3 regions of the Pseudomonas sp. DCA-1 genome follow, and region 3 is predicted to be linked to each of the others. Evidence: riboswitches for the same ligand, from Rfam matches in the RefSeq annotation. Region 3 holds a riboswitch; each other region holds the start of a gene.
The links. Region 3 has a riboswitch for cobalamin ahead of ACE4QZ_RS16775 (ABC transporter substrate-binding protein). Riboswitches for the same ligand answer to the same signal wherever they lie in the genome.
Positions count from the first base shown of each region.

Region 1: it holds a riboswitch for cobalamin, as region 3 does, so the genes downstream of both, cobW (cobalamin biosynthesis protein CobW) here and ACE4QZ_RS16775 (ABC transporter substrate-binding protein) in region 3, are expected to answer to the same signal.
Region 2: it holds a riboswitch for cobalamin, as region 3 does, so the genes downstream of both, ACE4QZ_RS12720 (CbtB domain-containing protein) here and ACE4QZ_RS16775 (ABC transporter substrate-binding protein) in region 3, are expected to answer to the same signal.

Region 1 is NZ_CP169881.1:3,129,798-3,139,523, reverse strand. It holds gene ACE4QZ_RS14840 (DMT family transporter) at 1-694, shown strand, start outside; gene ACE4QZ_RS14835 (TorF family putative porin) at 691-1,410, opposite strand; gene ACE4QZ_RS14830 (hypothetical protein) at 1,492-1,743, opposite strand; partial or broken gene ACE4QZ_RS14825 (LysR family transcriptional regulator) at 2,030-2,883, opposite strand; gene ACE4QZ_RS14820 (multidrug/biocide efflux PACE transporter) at 2,976-3,404, shown strand; gene ACE4QZ_RS14815 (branched-chain amino acid aminotransferase) at 3,583-4,602, opposite strand; gene ACE4QZ_RS14810 (ATP-binding cassette domain-containing protein) at 4,739-6,316, opposite strand; gene ACE4QZ_RS14805 (hypothetical protein) at 6,488-6,850, opposite strand; gene ACE4QZ_RS14800 (hypothetical protein) at 6,847-6,999, opposite strand; cobalamin riboswitch at 7,100-7,317, shown strand; gene cobW (cobalamin biosynthesis protein CobW) at 7,417-8,484, shown strand; gene cobN (cobaltochelatase subunit CobN) at 8,488-9,726, shown strand, end outside.
Region 2 is NZ_CP169881.1:2,711,007-2,720,732, reverse strand. It holds gene ACE4QZ_RS12730 (LysE family translocator) at 1-476, opposite strand, end outside; gene ACE4QZ_RS12725 (GNAT family N-acetyltransferase) at 601-1,080, shown strand; cobalamin riboswitch at 1,186-1,409, shown strand; gene ACE4QZ_RS12720 (CbtB domain-containing protein) at 1,503-1,691, shown strand; gene ACE4QZ_RS12715 (CbtA family protein) at 1,701-2,387, shown strand; gene ACE4QZ_RS12710 (cobalamin biosynthesis protein) at 2,387-2,773, shown strand; gene cobM (precorrin-4 C(11)-methyltransferase) at 2,808-3,560, shown strand; gene ACE4QZ_RS12700 (DUF1272 domain-containing protein) at 3,627-3,869, shown strand; gene ACE4QZ_RS12695 (response regulator transcription factor) at 4,091-4,705, shown strand; gene ACE4QZ_RS12690 (transporter substrate-binding domain-containing protein) at 4,719-7,991, shown strand; partial or broken gene ACE4QZ_RS12685 (methyl-accepting chemotaxis protein) at 7,966-8,385, opposite strand; partial or broken gene ACE4QZ_RS12680 (PAS domain-containing protein) at 8,551-9,180, opposite strand.
Region 3 is NZ_CP169881.1:3,544,032-3,553,757, forward strand. It holds gene ACE4QZ_RS16765 (TonB-dependent receptor) at 1-1,066, shown strand, start outside; gene ACE4QZ_RS16770 (DUF1624 domain-containing protein) at 1,184-2,350, shown strand; cobalamin riboswitch at 2,379-2,577, shown strand; gene ACE4QZ_RS16775 (ABC transporter substrate-binding protein) at 2,688-3,698, shown strand; gene ACE4QZ_RS16780 (FecCD family ABC transporter permease) at 3,698-4,714, shown strand; gene ACE4QZ_RS16785 (ABC transporter ATP-binding protein) at 4,711-5,499, shown strand; gene ACE4QZ_RS16790 (GNAT family N-acetyltransferase) at 5,556-6,053, opposite strand; gene ACE4QZ_RS16795 (hypothetical protein) at 6,187-6,666, shown strand; gene ACE4QZ_RS16800 (sensor domain-containing diguanylate cyclase) at 6,726-8,297, shown strand; gene ACE4QZ_RS16805 (ParA family protein) at 8,457-9,233, shown strand; gene ACE4QZ_RS16810 (MFS transporter) at 9,414-9,726, shown strand, end outside.

The DNA.
Region 1 (9,726 bases), 410 kb from region 3:
GCTGTTGCTGATTCGCCTGCGCAAGCCGGTCCACACCATGGGCGGCAATTGGTGGGGCGGCCTGGCGCTGTTTCTGTACGCGTTCCTGTTTTCTGCGGCGTACCTGCAACTGGGGGCTGGGGTGGGGGCGTTGTTGCTGTTCGGTGCTGTACAAATCACCATGTTCGGCTTTGCCTGGTACCGGGGCGAACACATCACGGTACGCATGCTTCTGGGCATGCTGATCGCCTTTGCCGGCCTGCTGGTGCTGCTGTTGCCCGGTGCTTCGGCACCTTCGTTGGCCAGTGCCTTGCTGATGGCTCTGTCCGGGGTGGCCTGGGGGGTGTATACGCTACTGGGCAAAGGCTCGCCCAGGCCGCTGGCCGACACTGCCGGCAATTTTGCCCGCAGCCTGCATTGCATGGTGCTGCTGCTACCGATGCTGTTGCTGGGCGCCGGCCCGCACCTCACGCCGCTTGGCTTGGCGTATGCATTGGCTTCGGGTGTGCTGGCCTCAGGCGCCGGCTACGCCGTGTGGTATGGCGTGGTCAGGCAGGTCAGTGCGCAACAGGCGGCGACCCTGCAGCTCAGCGTGCCGGTGATTGCCGCACTGGGCGGGGTTGTCCTGATCGGCGAGCCGGTGTCGTTGCGCTTGTTGATCGCCTGTGTGGTGGTGTTGGGCGGCATTGCCCTGGCGCTGGCGTCGCGCCGTTAAAAAAAGTTGCGCTGGGCCTTGAGGGTGACCACGCTGTCGCAATAGGTGTTGATACCTGAGTACGCATCGCAGCCGTCGCCACTCAGGCTGGAGTTGCTGTAGATCAGGTTCAGGTCGATGCCCAGCCAAGGCCGCGACAATTCCAGTGACCAATCGGAAAAGGCATTCACCTGGCTACCATCACCAATGGTGAACGGTGTGCCCAGGCGGTGGTGGGCGAGCTTGACGGTGAAGTCGACGTCGAACATCGGCAGATGGCCGAAGTCGGCGAACAGCGTGCCGGTGCGGTTGTCGGGGTTGTCGCGCAGCGCCCCGCCGAAGCGGCTGCCCAGCACCGAAACACCCCCATACAGGGCGTAGCTGTCGGGGCCTGCGATATTTGGCTGACTGTAATGGATCAACCCTACCTCGTAGCCCAGGCTGCTGTCGAAATGGTGCTTGTAGCCCAGGTAACTGTCCAGGCGCAGGGTCGAGTTGTGGGTGACGCCCATGCTGGGGGCGTACTGGCCCAGGTACCAGCCATTGGGGTGGCTAAGGTCGAGCCCACCATGGAATGCGCCGACGGCGCTGGGTGAGATAAGCCCTTGCGCCATGCTGCGCGAGGGAGTGGTACCGAGTGTAAAGTCGAAATCGCCCAGTTGGCGTTTCATCTGCTGGGCTAGCGATACGGAGCTGAAAAGCAGCGCAGCACTCAGCAACAGAAGGGGCCTGATCATGGTCTCCGTCCTGGAAGGCTTGCGGTTGAGCGGTAGAGGATACCTGCGCAAGTGGAGGGAGGGAACCGCCGGCTAGCCCGTTCAGCCTTTGGTCGAAGGTTCAGCGTCGGTGGTCTCGGTCACCACAGGCAGCTTGCCGGCACGCAGGATTACCCGCCGTTGCTGCTCGTAATTGTCCAGCGACAGGCCGCGGCGCTGTAAGGCTTCCAGTTGCAACTGGCGAGTTTCTTCAGCGGTGTACGGGCGCAGCTCAGGGTGGCTGGCACAGCCGCTGATCACGGTGATGGCGAAAACGACAAGGACGGCGGCAAGCTGGCGGGCCAGGGCATTCATCGGTTAGCTCCAGGGCAATCTAGTAGGCAGCGAGGGGATGGAGCTAGGTTATGCGGCCACAGCGTTCGGTAGAAATTGCCCTGCTCGATAGTGACTATCGACGGTTCCGAGGAAGCAGATCGGGGTCACCTAGGTACAGGTCTAACTGCTCGACGACGATGCGCCCCAGGCCCTGACGGGCATCGAAGCAATGCGGCGTGCTCGGTACGGGGCGGAAGGAAGGCTTGTCGCTGGGTGTACCGGTTGTTGTGTCTGGGCGCACTTCAAGTTCGGGCGGGCAACACAACTATTGCCCCAACATCTGTCGCACCAGCCATTGCCCGGCCGGCCCCAAGGCACGTCGGCTCGACCAGGCCACATCCATATCCACCCGCCGGGGGTAACCCGCTATCTGCAACTCCACCAGCTCGTGGCCAAACCGTCTTACCAGGCCCTGGGCAGTTCGGCCCAGCCAAACCCGCGCACGGCGAACTCCAGCAGGGTAAGGTAATCCGGTGCCGACCACGCTTGGCCACGGCCATGGTGCAGGCTGGGGGCATAGGTCTTGATATACAGCTGTCGTGCGTTCTCCAGATGCTGTGCCTTTACTTGCGGCAGGCTTGCCAGCGGATGCTCGCTGGCGACATATACGCCGAACTCTGCCTGCTCCGGCAAGCGCGCCACGGCCACGTCGGCGGGGTAGCCGGGCTGTGTGGCAAGGATGCCGACATGGGCCAGGCCCTGCTGGATCATCTCGATCACATCAGCGTCCTCCGCCGGGCCGCAGCGTAGCTCGGTATGGGGGTAGTGCTGGGCGAAACGAGTCATCACCGCCCCTTGGAACGTTACGCTGTAGCTGTCCGACATCACCACAGATACCAGCGCCTCGACATTTTGCGCCAGTCGCACTGCCAGCGCATCGAGCTGGGCGCTGGCATCGAGAATCGCCTCTACATGGCTCCGCACCTGCCTACCCGCTTCATTCAGCGTGGGGTGGCGGCCACTGCGATCAAACAGCGGGCAGCCGATATCGGCCTCGAAATTGGCAATGGCGATGCTGACGGTGGACTGGCTTTTGCGCAGCTTGCGCGCCGCCGCAGAAAACGAACCGAGTGATGCGGCTTCGGTAAAGGCGACCAGAGCTTCGGGAGAGTATCGCATGGTATTGATAAAACCGATGGCAGCTATATCGCGAGTATCAGTTCTATCAAAGAGAATGGGAAGCACGACTCACGCAATGGATGGAATTTGCAATGAAAAACGTGTCTTTCACCGAACGCCTGGTCCACGCGGTTGGCTATGAAGTTTTCGCGGTACTGCTGTGTGCGCCGCTGCTGTCCTGGATCATGGGCAGGTCATTGGCAACGGCGGGCGCGCTGGCGGTGACCCTGTCGGTAATCGCCATGTTGTGGAACATGGCCTACAACGCACTGGTCGATCGCTGGGTGCAAACCGAACGCATCAACTGGAAGGCCAGTATGCGTTTCGTGCACGGTCTTGGCTTCGAAGCCGGCCTGGTGGTGTGGTGCCTGCCGGTGGCGGCTTGGATGCTGGAGATTTCGCTGCTGCAGGCGTTCATGGTGGAGCTGGGCTTCTTCGTGATCATCCTGCCCTACACCGTGGTGTACAACTGGGCGTTCGACAAAGCCCGGCACCTGCTGGTGCAGCGGCACCTGGCATGATTCTGCAACCCTGCGCGGTTCACTGATCGGGGGCACAGGTCGGTGGTTGGGCGCAGCCGGTGCCATGCCCCGCGCCGTCTGCTTTGCGGGTAAAAACCGCTCGAGGTGACCGTATAAACCCAAGAAAAACGGGGCATGCCATTACTGGCATGCCCCGTTTTCATACAGCTGATGCGCCTCAGGCGACCTTGACGATCCAGCCTGCCGGTGCCTCTACATCGCCGCTCTGGATACCGGTCAGCTCGTTGTAGAGCTTCTGGGTAACCGGGCCGACCTTTTCCAGGTCGTGGAACACGTGCAGCTTGCCGTTGTACTCGATGCCGCCGATTGGGGTGATCACGGCTGCGGTACCGCAGGCACCGGCTTCGACGAAGCGGTCCAGCTTGCTGATCTCGACATCGCCTTCGATCACGGTCAGGCCCAGGCGCGATTGCGCCAGTTCCATCAGCGAGAGGCGAGTGATGCCTGGCAGTACCGAGGCCGATTTCGGGGTAACGAACTCGTTGTTGGCGGTGATGCCGAAGAAGTTGGCCGAGCCGACTTCCTCGATCTTGGTGTGGGTCAGCGGGTCAAGGTAGATGGCATCGGCGAAGTTGGCCTTCTTCGCTTCAGCGCCCGGCTGCAGGCTGGCAGCGTAGTTGCCACCGACCTTGGCTGCGCCGGTGCCCTGCGGGGCAGCACGGTCGAAGCTGGAAATCTGGAAGTTGTGCGGCTTCATGCCGCCCTTGAAGTACGAACCAACCGGGATGGCGAACACCGAGAAGATGAACTCGGGGGCGGTGCGCACGCCAATGTTGTCGCCGGTGCCGATCACGAACGGGCGCAGGTACAGGGCGCCTTTGCCGTGCGGTGGCACGAACTTTTCGTTGGCCTTGACCACTTGCTTGCACGCTTCGATGAACACATCGGTCGGTACGTGCGGCATCAGCAGGCGTGCGCAGCTGCGCTGCATGCGGGCGGCGTTCTGGTCCGGGCGGAACAGGTTGATCGAGCCGTCCTTGCAACGGTAGGCCTTCAGGCCTTCGAAGCACTGCTGGCCGTAGTGCAGGGCCGTGGAGCCTTCACTGATGTGCAGTACGTTGTCTTCGGTCAGGGTGCCCTTGTCCCACTCGCCATTGCGCCATACGGACAGGTAGCGTTTGTCGGTCTTGATGTAGTCGAAACCCAGCTTGTCCCAATTAATGCTTTCGTTGCTCATGACACCCTCATTGTCTTGCAAGTGCCCGATCGCTCGGGCTGCTGTTATATGCGCACCATGCCACCTTAAACCATCCTTGGCGGATCGGGAACGGCCAGTCACGAATTGATAGGCTGCGATGCTTTTTTTTCGGTTTCTACAACCGCAAGTACTCATCCAGCGCCAGGTTTTCCAGCAATACCGCATCATGGGACGCCACTATCAGCGCCCCGCGAAACTGCCCAAGCATGTGTTCCAGGGCTGTCAGCGATGGCAGGTCCAGGTGGTTGCCGGGTTCGTCCAACAGCAACAGGTCGAGCGGCCGTTCGCGGTACAGCACGGCGGCCAGCGCCGCCTTCATACGCTCGCCGCCGCTAAGCAGGCCACTGGGCAGTTCGATACGGGGCGCATCCAGGCCCAGTTGCGCCAGGCGGCTGCGCAATTTTCCCTGGGCCAGCGTCGGGTTGGCTTGGCGTAGGTGTTCGAGCACGCTACGGTTGCCTGGCAGGGTGCTGCAGTGCTGGTCGAGCAGGGCGGTCTCACCACTTAGGCGCACGTTGTCGGGCGATGCCGGCAATTCCCCATTCAGCAGCCTGAGCAGGGTGGACTTGCCACTGCCATTGGCGCCGATCAGCCCTACGCGCTGGCCCAGGCACAAGCGCAGGTCAAGCGCTTCACGGGTGCCATGGGGCAAGCAAAGTGCCTGCACGGCCAACACTTCACGGCCCGGATGACGCTGAGGGGTGGGCGTGTGCAAGGTAATAGCGCTGTCTCGCTCCACCTCGCGGGCGGCGTCACGCACTTTGCCCAATAGCGTTTGCCGAGCATCGCGATGGTCGCGGCGCTGCTTGCCGGCAGTGGCCTGGCTGCGCTCCTGCTTGCGGTCGACCAGGATCTTGGCTTGGTTGGCGTGCCTGGCTTGGCGCCCGGCCCGGGCCTGATGGCGCTCCAGGTCTTCGCGTTGGCGCTGCAGTTCACCGGCCTGGCGTTGCTGCTCCTGCTTCAGCCGGGCAAGTTGCTGCTGGGCCTGCGCCGTCTGGTTGGCTTTTTGCGCACTATAGAGGCTGTAGTTGCCACCATAGGCCTGCAAGCCCAGGCTGGATAATTCGACAATGCGTGCCATGTGCGCCAGCAGGCTGCGGTCGTGGCTGATCACCAGCAAGCCACGGTCCCAGGCTTCGATCATGCTCAGCAACTGGGCGCGGGCGTTGCTGTCCAGGTGATTGCTTGGCTCGTCGAGGATCAGGTAATCAGCATCGCTGAGCCACGCGCCAATCAGTGCCACGCGCATGGCTTGGCCACCGCTCAGGGTCCGAGCGGGCTGGCGCCAGTCAAGTTGACCCAGGCCGTGGCCCTGAAGCTGCAGTTGCAATTGCTCGCGCATATCCCAGCGCTCGCCAACGGTGTCGAAATCCTGGGGCTTGATGCTGCCTTGCTCGATGCGTTCCAGCGCCGCAATCACCGGCCCCACTTGAGCCAGGTCGGCCAGCGTGGCGCTGCGCTCGATGACTTGCTGATCCAGCAAGTGGACAGGCCCGAGGCGCCGACAATGGCCGCTGCTCGGTTCACGCTGGCCGGCAAGAATTTGCCCTAGCAGGCTTTTGCCCACGCCATTGCGCCCGACCAGGCCGGTGCGGCGTTGGTCGAAGGTTTCGTTGAGGTTGCTAAACAGCGGCCTGCCATCAGGCAAGACCAAGGAAACGCTGTCCAGCGTCAGAATCGACGTGTTCGTCATGTACATCTCCACAAATGCCGCGACATCTCCGGAACGAACCGGAGGCTGAAGACTGGCCGTCGAACGGACGGCGGCATCAATGGCGCATTGGACGAACACCTCGTAATTTAGGGAATGCGTAGCCTAACGGACCGTTTGGGGCCGGGTAAAGCACCGGCTGCCGGTTGGGGCTCAGCGCTGCGTCTGCAAGCGCTTGGCCCAGTCTCCGCCGTGGCCGTGCGCGCAGGCCTCTTCACTGTCGAATCGCACATGCCAGGCCGGATGGTCCAGCTGAATGCCGGCTTGCTCCAGCGCCAGGCCGGTAAGCGCCAGCATGCGCGCCTTCGCATCACCGACCACGGCCGCTGCCTTGTCGGCCTCTTGCTCGAATACCCAGGTGATACGCAGGCTGCTCGGAAAGTCCTCGGGGTCGAGGCGATGGGTAAGCCAACTGAAGCCGACAATCTCCGCCTTGGCGGCTTCGCAGGCATCGGTCAGGCACGCGACCAACTCCCGCTCCAGGCGACTTATCTCGCGTTTGCCCAATGCCTTCATGGGTTGGCCTCGTCATCGATCTGCTGGCAAAAGCGCAGGCGGTTGCCGAACGGGTCTTGCCCCTGCATCTGCAGAAAATCCAGGTAAAAAGCCTTGGCCTTGTCGGCGGAGAACATGCGCAATACCGGTAGGGCGGGGGCGAGGGGCATGGGGCGTCCTTGTCCGTTGAAAAAGTGCCACTGTAGCGCAGTTGCTGCCCTTATGGTCGACCAGCCGGCAGCAATGGTTGACCACCCGCCAGCCACTGCGTAGCCTTGCCCACTTCGAGGTTCTTCGGCATGGCCGGAGCTAAGACGGGAACGCGGTACAAGCCGCGGCTGCCCCCGCAACTGTAAGCACCGACAACGGATCGACACAGCCACTGCGCCAGCGCGCGGGAAGGCGTCATCCCGCCAGCCCGCTGTTCAACTGAACGGGGGCATGGAACGGTGCAAGCCAGGAGACCTGCCTCGTCACGTTTTCGACTTTCAACCGGGCGGGGTGATCCGGTGGCGAACAAGCCCGGCCGGTCCGGCCCGCGGCTGTCGTCCTGCATGCCCGCGCCACACTGCCAAGGGCAATGCGACATGAAAACACTGGCCAAGCTCCCCGTCACCATCGTCACCGGCTTCCTCGGCTCGGGCAAGACCACCTTGCTGCGCCACATGCTCGACAACGCCCAGGGCCGCCGCATTGCGGTCATCGTCAACGAGTTCGGCGAACTGGGCATCGATGGCGAAATCCTCAAGCAGTGCAGCATCGGTTGCACCGAGGAAGAAGCCAGCGGCCGCGTCTACGAACTGGCCAACGGTTGCCTGTGCTGCACCGTGCAGGAAGAATTCTTCCCGGTGATGCGTGAGCTGGTCGCACGCCGTGGCGACCTCGACCACATTCTCATCGAAACCAGCGGCCTGGCCCTGCCCAAACCATTGGTACAAGCGTTCCAGTGGCCGGAAATCCGCAATGCCTGCACCGTCGATGCGGTCATCACCGTGGTCGACAGCCCGGCCGTGGCCGCTGGCACCTTCGCCGCCTACCCGGACCAGGTCGATGCCCAGCGCAAGCTCGACCCTAACCTGGACCATGAATCGCCCCTGCACGAGCTGTTCGCTGACCAGCTGGCCAGCGCCGACCTGGTGGTGTTGAACAAGGCCGACCTGATCGACGCCGAAGGCCTGGCCAAGGTGCGTGCCGAGGTGGCCGAAGAACTGCCGCCGGCGGTGAAAGTGATCGAGGCCAGCAGCGGCAAGCTGCCACTGGACGTGCTGCTGGGCGTGGGTGCCGAGTCCGAGTCACATATCGATGGCCGTCGAACTCACCACGATTCCCACCACGACGGCGACGATCATGACGATCATGACCACGACGCTTTCGATTCCATCTCCATCGACCTGCCTGAAGCCGACGAAAGCCTGCTGCTCGATGCGCTGACCCAGCTGGTGGTGGAGTTCGGTATCCTGCGCGCCAAAGGCTTCGCCGCCATCCCGGGCAAGCCGATGCGCCTGCTGGTACAAGGTGTGGGTACCCGTTTCGACAAGCACTTCGACCGCGCCTGGCGTGCCGACGAGCCGCGCATTACCCGCCTGGTGCTGATCGGCCAGGACCTCGATGCTGCCCAGCTGGAAGCGCGCCTGCGCCAGGCACTGGGCGCCTGACCCATGCACCTGCTGCGGACCCAGCCCGGTGGTTTCGTACCGGATGACAGCATTGCCGACCTCGGCCAGACACCCGCCGAGCTGGTGATTCTCTGCAGCGGCGATTCGCACCTGGCATTGCTCGCCGACACCGCCGAGCAATTGCCCGAAGACTTTCCCGGCCTGCGCCTGGCCAACCCGATGCAGGTGCAGAACCATGCATCGGTCGACCTGTATGTCGACCAGGTGCTGCGCCATGCCAAGGTCATCCTGGTGTCGCTGCACGGTGGCGTTGGTTACTGGCGCTATGGTGTCGAACAACTGTTCGAGCTGGCCGCCCGTGGCGTGCAGCTGATTCTGGTGCCGGGCGACGACCGCCCAGACCCGGAGCTGACCAGCCTGGGCAACGTCCGCGGTGAGCAGGCCGAGCGGCTTTGGCATTACCTGCGCCAGGGCGGCAAGGCCAACGCCATCAACCTGTTCAACTACCTGGCCAGCCAGTGGCTGGGCCGCGACTATGCCTGGGACGAACCGCAGCCTTTGCCGCGCACGGCGGTCTATCACCCGGCCAACGGCAGCGCGACACTCGAGGACTGGTACCCGCACTGGCACCCCGAACAGCCGGTGGCGCCGTTACTGTTCTACCGCTCGCACCTGCAAGCGGCCAATACCGCCTTCATCGACGTGTTCTGCCAGCGCCTGCAGGCTGCCGGCCTGAACCCGTTGCCGATCGCCGTGGCCAGCCTCAAGGAAAGCGCCTGCCTGGAACAGGTCGAAGCCTGGCTGGACGAGGTCGGCGCCGAAGTGCTGATCAATACCACCGGTTTTGCCCTGTCCAGCCCCGAGCGCCCCAACCTGCGCCCGTTCCGTCGCGACATCCCGGTGCTGCAGGCCATCTGCGCGCAGGACAACCAGCCTGGCTGGGAAGCCAGCGAGCAGGGCCTGGGCGCGCGCGACCTGGCCATGCACATTGCGTTGCCGGAGCTGGACGGGCGCATCATCACGCGCCCGGTCAGTTTCAAGGACATGGCCTGGCGCAGCGAGCGCAGCCAGTCCGACGTTGTCTGCTACCGCGCCCACCCCGAGCGCATGGACTTTGTCGCCGAATTGGCCCGCCGCTGGGTCGAGCTGGCCCGCCTGCCCAATGCCCAGAAGCGTGTAGCCCTGGTGCTGGCCAACTACCCGACCCGGGATGGTCGCATTGGTAATGGTGTCGGTCTGGACACGCCCGCCGCCGCACTCAACATCCTCAAGGCGCTGCAG
Region 2 (9,726 bases), 830 kb from region 3:
TTGACCAAAGCGAACAAGGCCGCAATGACGATCACGTTGGTTACATAGCCTTGCGCGGGTGTGTAGGTGGTAATCGCCCCCACCGCCATCACCCAGGCCTTCGGGTTGACCCACTGGAACGCCGCTGCTCCCCAGAAGCCCAGCGGTTTGCGGGCACTGGACGAGGCCGTGCCGACCGGCCCGGAAGTGGCGATCTTCCAGGCCAGGTACAGCAGATAGGCGGCGCCAGTGTAGCGCAGCACTGTGTACAGTGGCGGCCAGGCCTTGAACACCTCGCCCAGCCCCAGGCCGACGGCCAGTACCATCACCATGAAACCAAAGCTGATACCCAAGGCGTGAGGGACCGAGCGGCGCACGCCGAAGTTTACCCCCGAGGCCAGCAACATGGTGTTGTTGGGGCCTGGCGTGATGGAAGACACGAAGGCAAACAGCACGAAGGCGGTCAGCAGGTCGGCAGAGGCAAGCATGGCGGGCATTCCACTTTCTTTATAGGTGCTGTCACACTACCGGAGTCGCCTTTCCCAGCGACTGGTACAGTTTGATTAAATTACGTAGATACACATCACTGTATCGCCAATCCGGACCAAGGAAGCCGTCACCATGAGCCTCACCATTCGCCCTGCCGTGCATACCGATGCCGAGCAGATCCTCACCTTCATCACCGAACTGGCCGAATACGAACGCGCTCGCCACGAGGTAGTCGCCACCCTTGCCGACATCGAGCACAGCCTGTTCGACGAAGGCAGCACTGTGCACGCCCTGATGTGCGAGCGTGATGGCCGTGCAATCGGCTTTGCCGTGTACTTCTACAGCTACTCGACCTGGCTCGGGCGCAATGGCATCTATCTGGAAGACCTGTACGTAACCCCCGAACAACGCGGCGATGGCGCTGGCCGGCAGTTGTTGCAGCACATTGCCCGCGAAGCGGTGGCGAACAACTGCGGGCGCCTGGAATGGAGCGTGCTGGACTGGAACGAGCCAGCGATCGGCTTCTACCAGAAACTGGGGGCCGAGGCGCAGGATGAGTGGGTGCGTTACCGGCTGGATGGCGACAAGCTGGCGGCATTCGCCCGCGGGTGAACGCCCGGTTCCTGCACTTCTGCCTGCGGGCCTGAGCCTGTAGTACCTGCTGTTCGACAGCCTCGCGCTGTGTATGACATTGACGCCAAGCCCGCCCCATGCTCTCCTTATGCCTCGCGTTCAGGTGCCCCTCACGGGGTGAAACGGGAAACCGGTGCGTCCCAGGCCCTTCTGCAGGGCCGGACAATGCCGGTGCTGCCCCCGCAACGGTAAGCGAGTGAAGCGTCTGTACCACTGTGCCTTGTAGTACGGCATGGGAAGGTGACGCGTTCCAGGAGCCCAGCTCTTCCTCGCAAGCCCGGAGACCGGCCTGACGTTCATGAACACCCCGCGGTGGGCGGGCGCTGTTGCATTCCCTTGGGCGACCACGTCCGGGGCTGCCGCGCTCGCCCGTTGCCCACAAAAAAGCAGAGGATCGCGTCATGCCCGTCACCAGCGCCAAACAACACAGCCTTGCTACCCCCGTTACCCTCAGCCGGCGTGTAACCATCGCCGTCGGTGCCAGCTTGCTGGGTCTGTGCCTGGTCTACTTTGCCGGGTTCTCGCACATCGAGGCCGTGCACAACGCCGCCCACGACACCCGCCACAGCGCCGCCTTCCCCTGCCACTGAGTACGCCTGATGATCACGCGCATTGCCCGTACTGCGGGCTTCAGCGGGCTCCTTGCAGCCCTGTTGCTGACCTTGCTGCAAAGCTTCTGGGTTGCTCCGCTGATTCTGGAGGCGGAAACCTACGAGTCCTCGGCCCCGGCCGCACACCACGAACACGGTAGCGAAGTGGCCGCTCATGAACACAGCGCCGAAGCCTGGTCGCCGGAAGACGGCTGGCAGCGCGTGCTGTCCACCACAGGCGGCAACCTGGTGGTCGCGGTCGGCTTCGCCCTGATCCTCGCCGCCCTGTACAGCCTTCGCGAGCCCAAACGCGCCGCCACTGGCGCATTGTGGGGGTTGGCTGGCTTCGCCGTGTTCTGCCTGGCCCCAACCCTGGGCTTGCCACCAGAACTGCCAGGTACTGCGGCCGCCGACCTGGGGCAACGCCAGACCTGGTGGGTCGGTACAGCCAGTGCCACAGCCCTGGGCCTGGCCTTGCTGGTGTTTGCCCGCCACTGGCTGCTGAAGGCGCTGGGCGCCGTGCTGCTGGTCATGCCTCATGTCATCGGTGCGCCGCAACCGGAGGTGCACGAAAGCCTGGCCCCCGAAGCATTGGAAACCCAGTTCAAAGTCGCCTCCTGGCTGACCAACGCCGCCTTCTGGCTGGCCTTGGGCCTGCTCAGCGCCTGGCTGTTCCGCCGTTCCAGCCAGGCTTGATGCCTGCCTTCTACGCCGGTTTTGGCTGCCGCCAGGGTTGCCCGGCGGACACCTTGCATCGCTTGCTGCACCAGGCTCTGGACGACCAGGGCCTGGCGTTGGCTGACCTGCGCGGCATCGCAAGCATCAGCCTGAAGGCCGACGAGCCCGGGTTGTTGCAACTGGCAGAGCACCTAGGTTTGCCTTTGGTGCTGTACCATGTCGCGCAACTGCAACCCTATGAACCACTGCTCAGCCACCGGTCCGCCGCTGCCTACCGGCACAGCGGCTGCTGGGGCGTAGCCGAGAGCGCGGCACTGGCCCTGGCCAGCCAGCGGCAGGGTACAGCCAGCCTGCTACTGACGCGCCAGGTACTGGGCCCGGCGACGCTCGCCCTGGCCTGCTGAACGTTTCGTACCCTCTTTCTTGCCAGGACTTAGCATGACCATCTACTTTATCGGTGCCGGCCCCGGCGACCCGGAGCTGATCACGGTCAAGGGCCAACGGCTGATTCGTCAGTGCCCAGTGATCATTTATGCCGGTTCACTGGTGCCCGCCGCCGTGCTCGAAGGCCACCAGGCCGAAACCGTGATCAACAGCGCCGAACTGCATCTGGAACAGATCATCGCTGCCATGCGCAGCGCGCACGAACAAGGTCAGGATGTGGCCCGGGTGCATAGCGGCGACCCCAGCCTGTACGGCGCCATCGGTGAGCAGATCCGCCACCTGCAGGCGCTAGGCATCGATTACCAGGTCATCCCCGGCGTTACCGCCACGGCAGCGAGCGCCGCCCTGCTCGGCTGCGAGCTGACCTTGCCTGAAGTGGCGCAGACGGTGATCCTTACCCGTTATGGCGACAGTTCGCCCATGCCACCTGGTGAGCAATTGGGCGACCTGGCGCGCCATGGCAGCACCCTGGCAATTCATCTGGGGGTCAAGCACCTGTCGCGCATTGTCGATGAGTTGGTGCCGCACTATGGCGCGCACTGCCCGGTTGCGGTGGTGCATCGGGCCACCTGGCCAGACCAGGATTGGGTGCGCGGCAACCTCGGTGACATTGTCGAACGCGTAGCGGCCAAGGATTTCCGGCGCACGGCGCTGATCCTGGTAGGTCATGTACTGGGGGATACGCCGTTCGCCGAATCGACCTTGTACCGTGCCGGGCATGCCCACCTGTACCGCCCTGGCGACTGAACATTGCCAGCCTTGCCTCGGGCGTAGCAGACTCCGGGTTTACGCCTGCGAACAGGAGTCATGCCCATGCTGGAGTTACGCCCCAACTGCGAGTGTTGTGATGCCGACCTGCCGGGTGACAGCCCCGACGCTCTGATCTGCTCCTTCGAATGCACGTTCTGCCGTGCCTGTGCCGAAACCCGCTTCCAAGGCCGCTGCCCGAATTGTACCGGGCAGTTGGTAGCCCGCCCGACGCGGGTCGGGCAGGCATTGGCCAACAACCCTGCCTCCACACTGCGTATACACAAACCGCACGCAGCCTGCGCCTGAGCAACTGCAAAGAATCGGCATCACCGCTGTTTCAGGGTGATGTCTTTCCTGTTTCTTGTAGGATTTTTCAACAATAAGCACTGAGGATTTCAACACTTCTATACTCGGCATTACCAAACTTCGGGAATGGTCGTATCGTGCAGCGCTTCCGATAACCCCACTTGCAGACGTATTCCTGAGTGTTCCAGGAAGCGGACCACATCCCTACAGGAGTTTTCCTCATGACAACCGTGCTGATCGTCGACGACCACCCTATTGTCCGGCTGTCCTTGCGCCTACTGCTCGAGCGCGAGCGCTTCCATGTCGTCGGCGAGGTCGGCAATGGCAGTGAAGTGGCTCAGGTAGCCCGCGAACTGCGCCCGGACGTGGTCATCCTCGACATCGGCCTGCCTGGCCTGGACGGTATGGAAGTCATCAAGCGATTGCAGAGCCTGGAGCCGGTACCGAAGATCATGGTGCTGACCGGCCAGGCCACTGACCTGTATGTACGCCGCTGCCTGGATGCCGGGATAGGCGCCTTCGTCACCAAGGAAGAGGACCACGAGGCTCTGCTGTTCGCCCTCAAGGCCCTGACCAAGGGTTATTCGACCTTTCCGCAGATGTCGGTCAACAGCAACTCGCTGGAGAGCGAGCCAGTGCGCCTGGCCAGTCTCTCCAACCGGGAAATGGAAGTGCTGCGGCGCCTCGCGCGCGGCGAGAACAACAAGAACATCGGCACTTGCATGAACCTCAGCGCGAAGACAATCAGCACCTATCGGGGCCGTATCATGGAAAAGCTCAAGACCGAGTCGCTGGTGGAAATGGTCGACCTGGCCAAGCGCAACAACGTCTATTGAGCGCTCGGCTGCCATGAAACAGCTGCTGGCGAGCGTCCTTCTGGCTCTAGGTCTGGCCAACTCCATGGTGCTGCAGGCCAGCAGCGAACCACGCCATCTGCTGGCACGCTCAATCAGTGCCGCTGCCCCGCTGGCGTTATCCGGCGAGGACCGCAACTGGCTGAAACAACACCAACGCCTGGTACTGGGCAGTGCGCGCCCCGACTACCCCCCGTTCGAAATCAACGTGAGTCAGCATGACTATGAGGGGTTGAGTGCAGACTACGCCGGCATCATCGGCGAACAGCTTGACATACCCATTGAAGTACGCCGTTTTGACAGCCGTCACGAGGCCATCACTGCCCTGCGTGATGGCCGTATCGACTTGCTGGGTAGCTCCAACGCTTTCGAAGCGGCGGACGCCCAACTTAGCCTGAGCACCCCCTATGCCGACGACCTGCCAGTGATCGTCACCCTCGAGGGGCGCAGCTTGAAAAGCACGCCCAACCTTGCCGGCCTGCGCCTGGCGATGGTCGATCATTACCTGCCGGCCGCCAGCGTTCGCGCCCAGTACCCCAAGGCGCAACTGAGCCTGTACCGCTCGACCCTGGCCGGGCTCGCTGCCGTCGTGCTGGGCGAGGCAGACGCCTATCTGGGCGATGCCATCAGCACCGACTACATGATCGGCAAAAGTTTTCAGGGCACGTTGAAAATCGACCATTTCTCCCAACTGGCCCCAGAAGCTTTTGCCTTCGCCATCGCCAGCGACAACCCGCGCTTGCATCGGCTGGTGGACAAGGCGCTGTCACGTATAAGCGAAAGTGAACGTTTGAACATTCTGCGCCGTTGGAGCAGTGGTAACACCAGCCTGCTGCTGCAGCGCCACCTCACTGCCTTGAGCGAAGAAGAAGAATCCTGGATCACCGCCCACCCCACGATCAGCGTACTGGTCAATACCTCGCTGGCACCTTTGACGTTCAATGATGCTCAGCACCGCCCTAGCGGTATCACCCTGGACCTGCTCAAGCAGATCTCATTGCGCACGGGGCTGCAGTTCAAACCGGTCGAGAGTGCTTCATCGCAGGTCATGATCGACCGCCTGGTCCACGGCGAGGCACAGATGATCGGCGCGCTGGGCTATGGCGCCGACCGCTTGAAGCAACTGCGCTACACCCGCCCCTACCTGGTCAGCCCGCGCGTGCTCGTCACCCGTGACGACGGCGAATCATCTGCACAGGCCAAGAACCTGGATGGCAAGCGCATCGCCTTGGTGCGCGGTTCCCCCCAGGAGGCCGTTTTGCAACAGCGATACCCACAGGCCGAGCTGGTCGAAGTTGACAACCCCCTCGCCCAGATGGAGGCCGTGGCCAACGGTGTTGCCGACGTGGCCCTGAGCAGCCATATCAATGCTACCTATTACATCAGCCATGTGTTCAAGGAACGTTTGCGCATCGCCGGCGTGCTCGACGATGCCCCGGCCATTGCCGCTTTTGCCGTAGCCGCCGACCAGCCCCAGTTGCAGGCCATTCTCGACAAGGCGCTGCTAAGCATTCCGCCTGAAGAACTCGACCAACTGATCAACCGCTGGCGTACCAGCACACTGGTGAGCGACAGCCCATGGCGCGACTACCGCACCCTGGCCTTGCAGGTGCTCGTACTGTCGGCCCTGCTGCTGGCCGGGGTGGTGTTCTGGAACAGCTACCTGCGCAAGCTGATCAACCAGCGAACCGAGGCACAGCACGCGCTGCAGGCACAGCTTGCGCTGAGCCGCGGGCTGCTGGAGCAGTTACGCCAGGCCAAGGACGACGCTGAACAGGCCAGCCAGACCAAAAGCACCTTCCTGGCCACCATGAGCCATGAAATCCGTACCCCGATGAATGCCGTGATCGGTCTGCTGGAACTGGCCCTGGAAGATAGCCGCAGCGGCCGCAGCGACTCCCAGACCTTGCAGACCGCCCATGATTCGGCCATTGGCCTGCTTGAGCTGATTGGCGATATTCTCGATATTTCTCGCATCGAATCCGGGCACATCAGCCTGCAGCCGGTGCCTACCAATCTGGTCGAGCTGGTGCGCGCCACGCTGCGGGTGTTCGAAGGCAATGCCCGGGCCAAAGGGTTGCATCTGCAGGGCGAGCTGCCGGCAGAACCGGTATGGGTGCTGGCTGACCCACTGCGACTCAAACAAATTCTGTCCAACCTGATCAGCAACGCCATCAAGTTCACCGACCGTGGTGAAGTCCAGGCATGTCTGCTGCTACCCAAAGTTGCCGGCCACGGCAATCTGGCAATCGAGCTGAATGTGCGCGACACCGGCATCGGCATCCGTCCCGCCGACCAGGCCAGGCTGTTCAATGCCTTCGTTCAGGTCGATGGGCCCAGGGCACGTCAAGGGGCTGGCTTGGGGTTGGTCATCAGCCGTACCCTGGCCGAACTGATGGGCGGCTCCTTGAGCCTTCAGAGCGTCGAGGGCGTTGGCACCCGGGTGCAAGTCAACCTGCAGTTGCCCGTCTGCGCAGCACCGGCACAAGCGCAAGAGCAACTCACGGCGCCTGAAAGCAGCAGCGGCCCGCTCAATATCCTGGTGGTCGACGACTACCCGGCCAACCTGCTATTGCTGGAACGGCAACTGCAAACCCTGGGGCACCACGTGACACTGGCGGAAAATGGCGAAATCGCCCTCGCACGCTGGCAGGACGCGAGTTTCGACCTGGTGATTACCGATTGCAGCATGCCGGTCATGGACGGGCATGAACTCACCCGGCGCATTCGCAGCCTGGAGGTCGAGCGCGGCCTGCCGGCAGGCCGTATTCTTGGGGTAACCGCCAACGCCCAGGCCGAGGAGCGTACTCGCTGCCTGGCCAGCGGCATGGACGAATGCCTGTTCAAGCCGATTGGCTTGCGCACACTCAAGACCCATCTGCCCCTGGTGCACCCTCAGCAGCCGTCGCCGGCCCCCTGCCATAGTGGGTTCGACCTGGCCGAATTGCGCCACCTGACCCAGGACGACGAACAGTTGACGCGGCATTTGCTGGAGCAATTGTCGATCAGTGTCGGTGAAGACCTGGCCGCCCTGCGCGCCTTGGCAACAGACGCCCCTGATGACGCAGTGCGTGCCTTGGCCCACCGCATCAAGGGTGGCGCCAAAATGATCAGGGTGCGCACCGTGGTCAAAGACTGTGAAGCTATCGAACACGCACACGCACTAGGGCTGCCGACCGCCGAACAACGCGCGCAACTGCAAGTCAGCCTGCAGGCACTGCTTGACGAGATGCGCGAGGCGCTCAGTGCAATTGCAGCGTCGAGCTGATCTGGCTGATGGCATCCACGACGTGCCGTGAGCCTTGCTGGATTTCCATGATCACCGTGCCCGCCTCATTGGCCAACGCCACGCCGTGACCGGTGCGGTTGAGGCTCGATTGCATGCTGGCCACTGCCAATAGCGACAGGTCGTGGTTCTGCCGCACCACATCGACAATTTCCAGGGTGGCCTTGCTGGTTCGCGCGGCCAGGTTGCGCACCTCATCGGCCACCACGGCAAAGCCGCGCCCGTGCTCGCCGGCACGTGCAGCCTCGATGGCTGCGTTAAGGGCCAACAGGTTGGTCTGGTCGGCAATGCCACGGATGGTCAGCACAATCTGCCCGATCACATCCGACTGCTTGTTCACCGCATCGATGCTGCGCGCTGCGTCGTTAAGCTCCTGGGAAATCTGCTCGATTACCTGCACCGCCTGTTGCACCACCTCGGTACCTTTGCGCGCGCAGGCATCGGTCTGCACCGAACTGGCATGAGCGGCATGGGCGGCGCTTTGCTGGGTGCAGACCTGCTGGGTGATGTCGCTGGCAAACTTGACCACTTTGCACAGGCGGCCCTTGCTGTCGAAGATCGGGTTGTAGGAGGCCTCCAGGAAGACGGTCTGGCCTTGCTTGTTGACGCGTTCGAAGCGATGTGAATGGTACTCGCCACGGTTCAGAGAAGCCCAGAACTCGCGGTACTGGGCCGATTCGCGTTCATGCGCCAGGCAGAACAGCCCGTGGTGGCGGCCAACCACATCATCGAGGCGGTAGCCCATGGTGTCGAGAAAATTCTGGTTGGCCTTGATCACCCGGCCTTGTGGGGTGAACTCGATCACCGCCATGGAGCGGCTGATGGCCTTTAGCAGGCTTTCGCTCTCGTGCTCCAGCACCACCCGCTGGGTGATGTCAGATGCCACCTTGATTACGCTGGTGACTTGCCGTTGCTCGTCCAGCACTGGCATGTAGCTGGCTTCCAGCCAGACTTCGCGCCCCGCCTTGTCGATGCGCTCGAACGTACCGCTGATTGCCTTGCCCTGCCCCAACTCGCGCCACAGTTGCTGGTATTCGGCGCTTTTTGCATAGTCCGGCTCACAGAACAGCCGGTGGTGCTTACCTCGCAGCTCCTCGGCGCTGTAGCCCATGGCCTGGCAGAAGCGCTCGTTAGCGTCGAGAATAGTACCGTCAGGGGCGAACTCGATCATCGCCATGGAACGGCTGATAGCAGCCAGTTTGGCTTGCGCATCGGCCAGCGCCTGGCGGCTGCGCTGGATTTCTGCCAAATCAGACTTGCGATGGAAATCGAACATGACGCGGGGCTCCCTATGCGCGGTTTCTTGAGCATAGAACGCCGTTGGCAAGTCGTGGCATTTGTGGCATTTGTGGCGCCTCAGAGAGCCAGCGCCGCCCGCGCGGCGCATCGCGAGCAAGCTCGCTCCTACATTTGTTTCGGGCCAGTATCGCCTGTGCCTGCGCGCGCGACCGCCCTGTTTGTCCCCACGATATCGAGGTGAGCGCCAAGGGGACGTGCGCGTCTGCCCCAGGAATAATTGGCCCGAAACAAATGTAGGAGCGAGCTTGCTCGCGATGCGCCGCGCGGGCGGCGCTGGATCTACGCATCACCGTAAAAACCAAGGCAGGCACCTTGCCGCCCTGACACAAACTGTGCCTGCGCACGCGACCGCCCTGTTTGTTCCCCGCGATATCGAGGTGAGCGCCAAGGGGACGTGCGCGTCTGCCCCAGGAATAAC
Region 3 (9,726 bases):
GACCTTCACCTTCGACCACACCCTGTTCGGCCTGGCCAGCAAGACCGTGCTCGGTGCCGAGTACAACAAGGTGCGCTTCAACGTCGACAGCAATTCCCCCTACAACGATGTCGGCGGCGACTACGTCGACCCGTGGCAGCCACAGCCCGGCGGGTTCCATAGCGCCTCGCCGTTGCGGCCGCAAACGCTCTCGACCACCCATACCTTTGCCCTGTTTGCCGAAAACCGCCTGCAATTGAGCGATCGCCTGTCGTTGGTTACCGGCGTGCGTCGCGACCAGAACCACATCGACCGCAACAACTTGACCAACGACAGCCGCAGCGATCGTAGCCTGCAAGGTGGCAACTGGCGCGTGGGGCTGGTGTATGCACTCAACGACGACCTGTCGTTGTACGGCCAGTACTCAACCAGCGAGGACGGGGTCAACAACCTCATCAGCCTCAGCCCCGCGCAGATGCACTATGACCTGACCAAGGCGAAGCAGACCGAGGCCGGCATCAAGCAGCGCTTTTGGGAGGGGCGTGGCGAATGGACGCTTGCCGCCTACCACATCGTCAAGAAAAAGCTGCTGGTCGACGACCCGATCACGCACGAGAAGCAACAAGCCGGGCAGCAGACCTCCGATGGCCTGGAAGCGACGCTGGAGCTGGCCCTGGCCCATCAGTGGCAGGTGTCGGCCAATGCATCGCTGGTACGCGCCAAGTACGACGACTTCGACGAAATGGTCGGCGGTCTGCCGCAGGACCGCGCAGGCAACCGGCCGGCCAACGTGCCACGGCGTACCGCCAACCTTTGGTTGAGCAAAGGCTTCGGCCAGCAGGTAGAGGCCGGCTTGGGGGCGCGTTATGTGGATGAGCGTTATGCCGATACCGCCAATAACCACAGCGCCCCCGGCTACACCGTGGTCGATGCCAACATCGCCTGGCAAGTGTTGCCGGACGTGAAGCTGGGGTTGCAGTTGAACAACCTGTTCGATCGCGAGTATGTGCAGTCGGCGTTCAGCGGGCAGCAGTGGTTGATGGGGGTGCCGCGGTCTTACTTCGCGACGGTGGATTACAGCTTCTGATCTGGATGGCTTGTGCTGCGAAGAGCCCGGCACAGGCCACACAAAAACCTCTATTCCCTTTTAGCATATTGTTATACGATAACGTTTCACATGAAATCCATTCTTATTAGACAGCCCATGACAAGTGCCAGCGCCACGCCCACGCTGATCACCCAGCGCCTGCAGAGCATCGATGCCCTGCGCGGCCTGGTGATCCTGTTCATGCTCCTGGACCACGTCCGCGAGACTTTCTTCCTGCACCACCAGGTCAGCGATCCCATGGCCATCGACACCACGGAACCGGCGCTTTTCTTCAGCCGCACCCTCGCCCACTTGTGTGCGCCGGTGTTCGTCCTGCTGACCGGCCTGTCGGCCTGGCTGTATGGCGAGAAGTATCAGGGCCGTGGCGACGTCTCGGCGTTCCTGCTCAAACGCGGGCTGTTCCTGGTGGTGCTGGAGTTCACCCTGGTCAACTTCGCCTGGACCTTCCAGTTGCCCCCCAGCGTGATTTACCTGCAAGTGATCTGGGCCATCGGCGTCAGCATGATCGCCCTGTCGCTGCTGGTGTGGCTGCCACGCGCCGCGCTACTCGCCCTGGGCGCCATCATCGTCGCCGGCCACAACCTGCTCGACGGCGTGCACTTCGGCGTAGAGTCAGCCCTGCATGTGCCGTGGGCAATCCTGCATGATCGTGGCTGGCTGGCGTTTTCCGAGACCCTGCACCTGCGCACGTCTTACCCGGTGCTGCCTTGGATCGGCGTCATCGCCCTGGGTTACGGCCTGGGGCCCTGGTTCGCCCGTGGCAGCGATGCCGGACAACGCCAGCAACACCTGCAGGTAGCCGGTTTGCTCGCGCTGCTTGGCTTTGCCCTGCTGCGCATGTTCAATGGTTACGGTGAGGCGCCGTGGAGCGGTTATCCAACCTTCACGCAAACCCTGATGAGCTTCTTCAACATCACCAAATACCCACCGTCGCTTCTGTTCCTGGCCCTGACCCTGGGCTGTGGCCTGCTGCTGTTACGCGCGTTCGAGCGGGCCGGCCAAGTGCGCTGGATCACGGCACTGGCGGTGTTCGGTGCGGCACCGATGTTCTTCTACCTGCTGCACCTGTATGTGCTGAAGCTGCTGTACCTGGCCTGCGTGGCGCTGTTCGGGCTCAACCATGGCGACTACTTCGGTTTCGACGGTATTGCAGCGGTGTGGCTGGGCGCGGTGCTGCTGGCGGTTTCGCTGTACCTGCCGGTGCGCGGGTTCGCCCGGCTGAAACAGCGCCGCCGCGACATCAGCTGGCTGAAGTACTTCTGAAAAGCGTTTTCCCCCGGCGCCGCGATGGTCTACCATGCGGGCCGCCGGTTTCCACCACGGAACTAACAGGGAATCCCAGGCCCGCCAATACGGGCCAAACGGAACTGCCCCCGCAACTGTAGGTGCCGAGCCTGCTCCACCCATGCCACTGGGCCTACCGCCCGGGAAGGCCGGAGCCAGGCCATGACGCACCAGTCAGGAGACCTGCCGGCCTGCATTCACCAACCGGCGGGGTGTCCGGGATTGGCCGTCAGTGTTGCCCCAGCCACCCGCTGGGGCTCGGCGATGCCTGTCCGTGCGTTCCTCACCAGAACTGTCCGATAGGAGATCGCCCAGCATGCTGCCCCGTTTCGCCACCCTGCTCGCGGGCCTAGGCCTCACCGGCCTGGCCCAGGCCGCTGCCACCCACTACCCGCTGACGATCGACAACTGCGGCAAGCCGCAGACTTTTGCTCAGGCACCGCAGCGCGCCGTCACCATCGGCCAGGCCGGTACCGAGCTGCTCTATGCCTTGGGGCTGGGTGACAAGCTGGCGGGCACCTCGCTGTGGTTCAACAACGTATTGCCTGAATACCAGGCAGTGAACGCCAAGGTTCCACGCCTGGCCGACAACGAACCCAGCTTCGAGGCGGTGGTCGGCAAGCACCCGCAGCTGGTCGCGGTGCAGTTCGAATGGATGGTCGGTGCCCAGGGCTCGGTCGCCACCCGCGAGCAGTTCGATGAACTGAAGATCCCCACCTACGTGCTGCCATCGGACTGCGAAGGCAAGGACAACCTGGTCGGTGCAGACGGCACCCGCCTGCAAGCGTTCCAGGTAGACAGCATCTACAAGAGCGTCAGTCAACTGGCCGAGATCTTCGACGTTCAGGACCGCGGTGCGGCCCTGAACGCCGAGTTGCAAGGGCATCTGGACAGCGCCAGGGCGCGGCTGGCCGGCAAGGACTTGTCGGCAACTTCGGCGCTGTTCTGGTTCTCCAGCGCCGACCTTCACATCGATCCCTATGTGGCCGGCCGCCAGGGTGTCGCCGACTTCATGCTGCGCACCCTTGGTGTGCGCAACGTGGTCGAGTCCAGCGAAGAATGGCCAAGCGTAGGGTGGGAAACCCTGGCCAAGGCCAATCCGACCTGGCTGATCATCGCGCGCATGGACCGCCGCCGTTTCCCCGCCGACGACTACCAGAAAAAGCTCGAATTCCTGCGCAGTGATCCGGTAACCCGCAACATGGACGCAGTGAAGCACGACCGTATCATTATCCTTGACGCCGACGCCATGCAGGCCGGTATCCGCCTGTTCCGCGGCGTTCAAACGCTGTCCACGGCCTTCGCCAGCGGTAAAGCAGCCCAGTGATGATTCGCCTGTTACCCTGCATCGCCGTTGCCCTGGCCGCCCTGTTGGCTGCCCTGCTGGCCGGCACCGCCATCGGCGAAACCAACCTGTCGCCCAGCGTGGTCGGCCAGGTGCTGGCCAACCACCTGTGGCAAGCCGCCTACCCGGTGGACCCGATCGACGCCGGCATCGTCTGGAACTACCGCCTGACCCGCACCCTGGTCGCAGCCGCTTGTGGCGCCGGGCTGGCCACCTGCGGTGTCATCCTGCAGGCGATGTTGCGCAACCCACTGGCCGAGCCCTACTTGCTGGGGCTGTCTGCCGGTGCCTCGACCGGCGCGGTACTCGTCGGCCTGCTGGGCCTGGGTAGCCTGGCGTTAAGCATGTCCGCAGGGGCTTTCATCGGTGCCGTGGCCGCATTCGCCTTGGTACTGGTGCTGGCCCGCGCGGCCGGCCCCAGCAGCAACAATGCCCAGGTGATCCTTGCCGGTATCGCCGGCTCGCAACTGTTCAATGCACTGACCGCCTTCCTGATCACCAAGTCGGCCACCGCCGAGCAGGCGCGCGGTATCCTGTTCTGGCTGCTGGGCAACCTGAGCGGCGTGCGCTGGCCTTCGGTGTGGCTGGCTGTGCCGGTGGCGATTTTCGGTTTGCTGGTGTGCCTGTGGCACCGCCGTGCTCTGGATGCCTTCACCTTCGGTACCGATTCGGCCGCCTCGCTGGGCATCCCGGTGCGGCGCACCCAGTTGCTGCTGATCAGTTGTGCAGCGCTGGTGACAGCTGTGATGGTGTCCATTGTCGGCGCCATCGGGTTTGTCGGGCTGGTAATACCCCATGCCCTGCGCCTTCTGCTCGGCCCCGGGCACAGCCGTCTGTTGCCCGCCAGCGCACTGGGCGGTGCGCTGTTCCTGATTGCGGCAGACATTCTTTCACGCACGCTGATCGCCGGCCAGGTGATCCCGGTGGGCGTGGTGACTGCGCTGATCGGTGCCCCCGTATTCGCGCTGATTCTGGTTAGCCGTCGGGGGCGCCCATGACCGCCATGACAGCAGTTCGCATCCCTCCGCTGGCCTGCCATGGGCTGGGGCTGCAACTGGCCGGCAATACCGTGCTCAGCGATATCGACCTCAGCGTTGTCGCCGGTGAAACCCTGGGCATTGTCGGCCCTAACGGCTCGGGCAAATCCTCGCTACTGAAGTTGCTGGCAGGGTTGCGCAAACCGGCCTGCGGCAGCGTGCAGCTCATGGGTGAGCCACTGGCACAGATGCCCCGCCGCCGTGTTGCCCAGATGCTGGCGCTGGTCGAGCAACAGGCCGACACCCTCGATGCGATCAGCGTGTTCGACGCGGTTGCCTTGGGCCGCACACCCTGGCTCTCGGCCCTGGCACCGTTCTCGCGGCAGGACCGCGCCATCGTCGAGCAAGCCCTGACCGACCTCGATGCCCTGCACCTGCGCACGCGCCTGTGGGGGTCGCTGTCCGGTGGCGAGCGCCAGCGTGTACACATCGCCCGCGCGCTGGCCCAACGGCCGCAGGTGCTGCTGCTGGACGAGCCGACCAACCACCTGGACATCCAGCATCAGCTAAGCCTGCTGCAACAAGTGCAGGCGCTGCCGGTAACCTCCCTGGTGGCGCTGCATGACCTCAACCAGGCGCTGACCTGCGACCGTGTCGCGGTTCTCGACAAAGGCCGCCTGATCGCCCTCGGCAAACCCTTCGAGGTGCTTACCCCCAAGCGCCTGCTGAGCACCTTCGGCGTCCACGCCCACTACCTCACCGACCCTTTCGACGGCGCGCGCATCCTGCGCTTTCGCGCCCCCTGAACCAAGTAGCCCTGCCCATGCTGTTGCGTCATTGCCAACAGGCACGTTCCCACAGGTCAGCGTAATCGCAACTGCATGTGCGTGGTCTGCCACACCGGGTCTTGCTCCACATCCACCAGCGTGAACCCTTGCCGCTCCCAGAACGCAATGGCGCCCGGCAGAAACGGATGAGTATGCAGGTAAAGGCAGTCGACGCCCGCTTGCATCGCCCGTTCGCGCAAGGCACCAAACAAGGCAGCCGCCAGGCCATGCCTGCGGTAGGCCGGCAACACGAACAGCCGCACCACCTCGACTACCCGCTCTGCGCGGTAATCAAGCTGGACAAAGCGATGGTCATAGGGCAAGTAACCTATCACCGCGACCAGCCGCTCACCCTCACGGGCTTCCAGAAAACAACCCGCGCCGTCCAGGTAAGTGTCGGCGAAATGCGTAAGGTCACGCGGCAAGGGTGCATTGGCGAGCATCGGAAAAAGCGCGCGGCGAGCGCTGTCGACAAACGCCAGCACTTCGGCAATGGCGTCACGCGCTACAGGTTGCAGGGTCCAGTTCGGCATCGGGCGGTTGCCAGTGTGATCGGGAGCGCACGGTTCTACCGCAGCCTGCCGCTCAAGGCAAATCACAGGGCTCGTCGCGGCAAGGCGGACACCGGTATAATCGGCAGTCTTCACTGCCCGACCAGGCCACACCATGCCTCGCCTCCCGAAGTTGCTGTTCCCCCTGTTGCTGGCTGCTGCACTCACCGCCTGCGACCAGAAACCCTCCCGTGAAGAACAGATCCTCGCCCAGCTGCCGCTGCAGGACGCCTACACGCACAACATCGAGCGCATGTCCGCGCTGCTGGGCCGCACTCACCCGCAGCTGTCGCAAGCGACCATCCAGGACGTACTGCGCAAGCACCTGACCGTCGAGGACCAGCGCCGGGACCTGTTCCGCCTGTACAGCGAAAAGAACTTCAGCGACGCCGAATTCGCCACCATCGTCGCCGCCACCCAGGACCCCGCCAAAGCGCGCGCCCTGGAAGACACCGAAGCCGGCAAACGCTTGAGCGAAAAACTCACCGCGCTGATGCGCGAAACCGCCCGCGATGTGAGCGTGCAGGCCTTGGTCGAACAGCGCATGCAACAGGTGGAAGATGAGCTTGATGCACTGGACAAGGCAGGCTCTTGAGCGCCACCCGCTAAGGTAACTCCCGTTCAGCAGCCCTTTACGATCACCCGAGGTCAGGATTGCCACACACCAAGCACGGATTGCGCCTGGATCTACGTACACTCATTCTGGTGCTCTGCGCCCTGACCGCAGTGGTCATGCTGTGCGCCAGCTATTTCGCCAGCTACCGGGTGCAGCGCCAGCTACTGATCGACAATGCCCTGGAAGCCAACCGGGTGTATGCGAGAAAGCTGGCCAGCATCACCGAAACCTTCATTGGCAGCGCCTTGCAGCAACTGATGTTCAGCGCCGGTGTACAAAGCCGACAGTTGAGCGACACCGCAGCGCTGCAGGTAGAGACTGACCGCGTGCTGGGCCAGAGCATGGCCTTCAACTCCACCTTCGTGATCGATGCCAACGGGGTACTGCTGGCAGTATCCCCCGCCCCGCTACGCCACCTGATCGGCACCCACGTGCAGTCGCCCGGCGCTCAGGAAGCCCTGCACGAACGCCGTCCACTGGTTTCCACGCCCTACCTGTCGGCGGCCGACAACCTGGTGGTGGTGCTGTCGCAACCCATTTTCGACAACAACGGTCGCTACCTGGGGTATGTGGGTGGCAGCCTCTATCTGCGTGAACACAACATCCTCAACAGCCTGCTGGGCGAGCATTTCTACAAGGACGGTTCGTACCTGTATGTGGTCGACCGCAACCGACGCCTGCTGTACCACCCCAATAGCGAACGGGTAGGCACGGTGGTGGAGGGCAATGCGCTGGTTGACCAGCTGGCGACACTGGACAGCGGTACCCGGCAGCTGACCAATAGCCTAGGCGTGGAAATGCTCGCCGGTTTCGCCACTGTACCCAGCGCCGGCTGGGGCGTGGTAGCGCAGCAGCCTTTGGCGCAGACGGTGACGCCGCTGAACCATCTGGTGCTGAACGTGATCGCCAGTTCGGCGCCTTTGGCGCTGGTTGGCAGCCTGCTGCTGTGGTGGTTGGCTCGTACCATCGCCCGGCCGCTGTGGAAACTGGCCGCGAGTGCCCGCACGATGGACCGCGCCGGTACCGCCGAACGCTTGCATCAGGTGCGGGCCTGGTACTTCGAGGCGGCAGAGCTCAAGCGCGCATTGCTGTTCAGCCTGAACTTGCTGCAAGAACGCATCGGCCGGCTCAATCGGGACGCCCAGACCGACCCGCTGACCGGCCTGGGCAACCGCCGCAGCCTGGAATTCAGCCTTTCGTTACTGGAAGCTGAAAACCGGGAGTTTGCTGCCATTGCGCTGGATATCGACCATTTCAAGCGGATAAATGACAGCCATGGACACGAAGTGGGCGACCAGGTGCTGCGCCAGCTGGCGGAGCTCATGCGCCGTTGTTGCCGCGAGGGCGACCTGTTGTGTCGCACCGGCGGCGAGGAGTTCTTGATATTGCTGCCTGGGGCAACCCTGAATGTGGCCGCCGCAGTGGCCGAACGGTTGCGTGTGACCGTACAGGATATGCCGGTGGAACCGGTGGGGGCAGTGACAATTTCGCTGGGGGTGACGCACTGGGATGGCGAGACGCACGGCGAGCCCATGAACGCATTGGGCGAGGCTGACCGGGCGCTTTACCGGGCCAAGCAAGAGGGGCGCAACCGGGTCGCTTTTGCCTGAACGCCTTGTGTTGTCACCATGGAACGGGCTCGCCCGTGAAAATGCCGATACAGGCAGCGATGCATCGCTGCCCTGTAACAATTCCTGTCATAAAACTGCAGCGTTTCAGTCATAGGATTGACCCCGACCTGACATTTTCACTTCATGGATGAGCGTCTCATGCGTCGTGTGGTTTTCAATCAGAAAGGTGGCGTTGGCAAATCCAGCATTGCCTGCAACCTCGCCGCAGCCAGTGCCGCCGAGGGCTACCGAACCTTGCTGGTCGACCTCGACCCACAGGCCAATGCCACCTTCTACCTGACCGGGCTGGCCAACGACACCATTCCTGCCGGCATCGCCGACTTCTTCCGCCAGACCTTGTCGCCGGTTACTGCCGCCGGCAAGAAGCACCGCGTGGCAATCACCGAAACCCGCTACAGCAACCTGCACCTGGTCACCGCCAGCCCTGACCTCAGCGACCTGCAAAGCAAGCTGGAGAGCAAGTTCAAGATCAACAAGCTGCGCAAGTTGCTGGTGGCGCTGGGCGAGGACTACGAGCGGATCTACATCGACACCCCGCCCGCACTGAACTTCTATACCTTCAGCGCGCTGGTGGCGGCCGAGCGTCTGTTGATTCCGTTCGACTGCGACAGTTTCTCGCGCCAGGCCCTGCACAGTGTCATGGCCGAGGTCGAAGAACTGCGCCAGGACCACAACCCCGCGCTGCAGGTGGAAGGTGTGGTGGTCAATCAGTTCGCCGGCCGCACCGCACTGCACCAGACCCTGGTCGATCAACTGCGCAGCGAAGGCCTGCCGGTGCTGCCGGTGTACCTGAGCAGTTCGATCAAGATGCGTGAATCGCACCATGCCTCGGTGCCATTGGTGCATTTGGCGCCACGGCATAAACTGGCCCTGGAATTTGTCGATTTGCTGGATGTGCTTGAGCGTGCGGCCTGACAGGCCTTTTGAGGCACTCCGGCTGTAACCTGCTGCATCGGTTGAATCAGGTATACCGAGGTCGCCCTCGACAAAGCGCCTTGCAGCGCCCGGCTATCTACTGGCAAGCACAATAACGATGGCGCGGCCCTACCGCGCCACTTTCATCATGGCTGCCAAAGGAAACCGGAGAGCTCCCGCATGTCCGCACATCATGAGGTATCCCCCGCCACCCTGCGCAGGGTGATAGCCGCTTCGGCCATCGGCAACTTCGTCGAATGGTTCGACTTCGCCGTGTACGGCTTTCTCGCCACGCTGATCGCCAGCCAGTTCTTTGCCAGCGAAGACGCCAGCGTGGCCTTGCTCAAAACCTTCGCGGTGTTCGCCGTGGCCTTCGCCCTGCGCCCCTTGGGCGGCATCGTCTTCGGTGCCTTGGGCGACCGACTGGGTCGCAAGCGCATCCTGTCGCTGACCATCCTGCTGATGGCCGGCTCCACCACGTTGATCGGCCTGC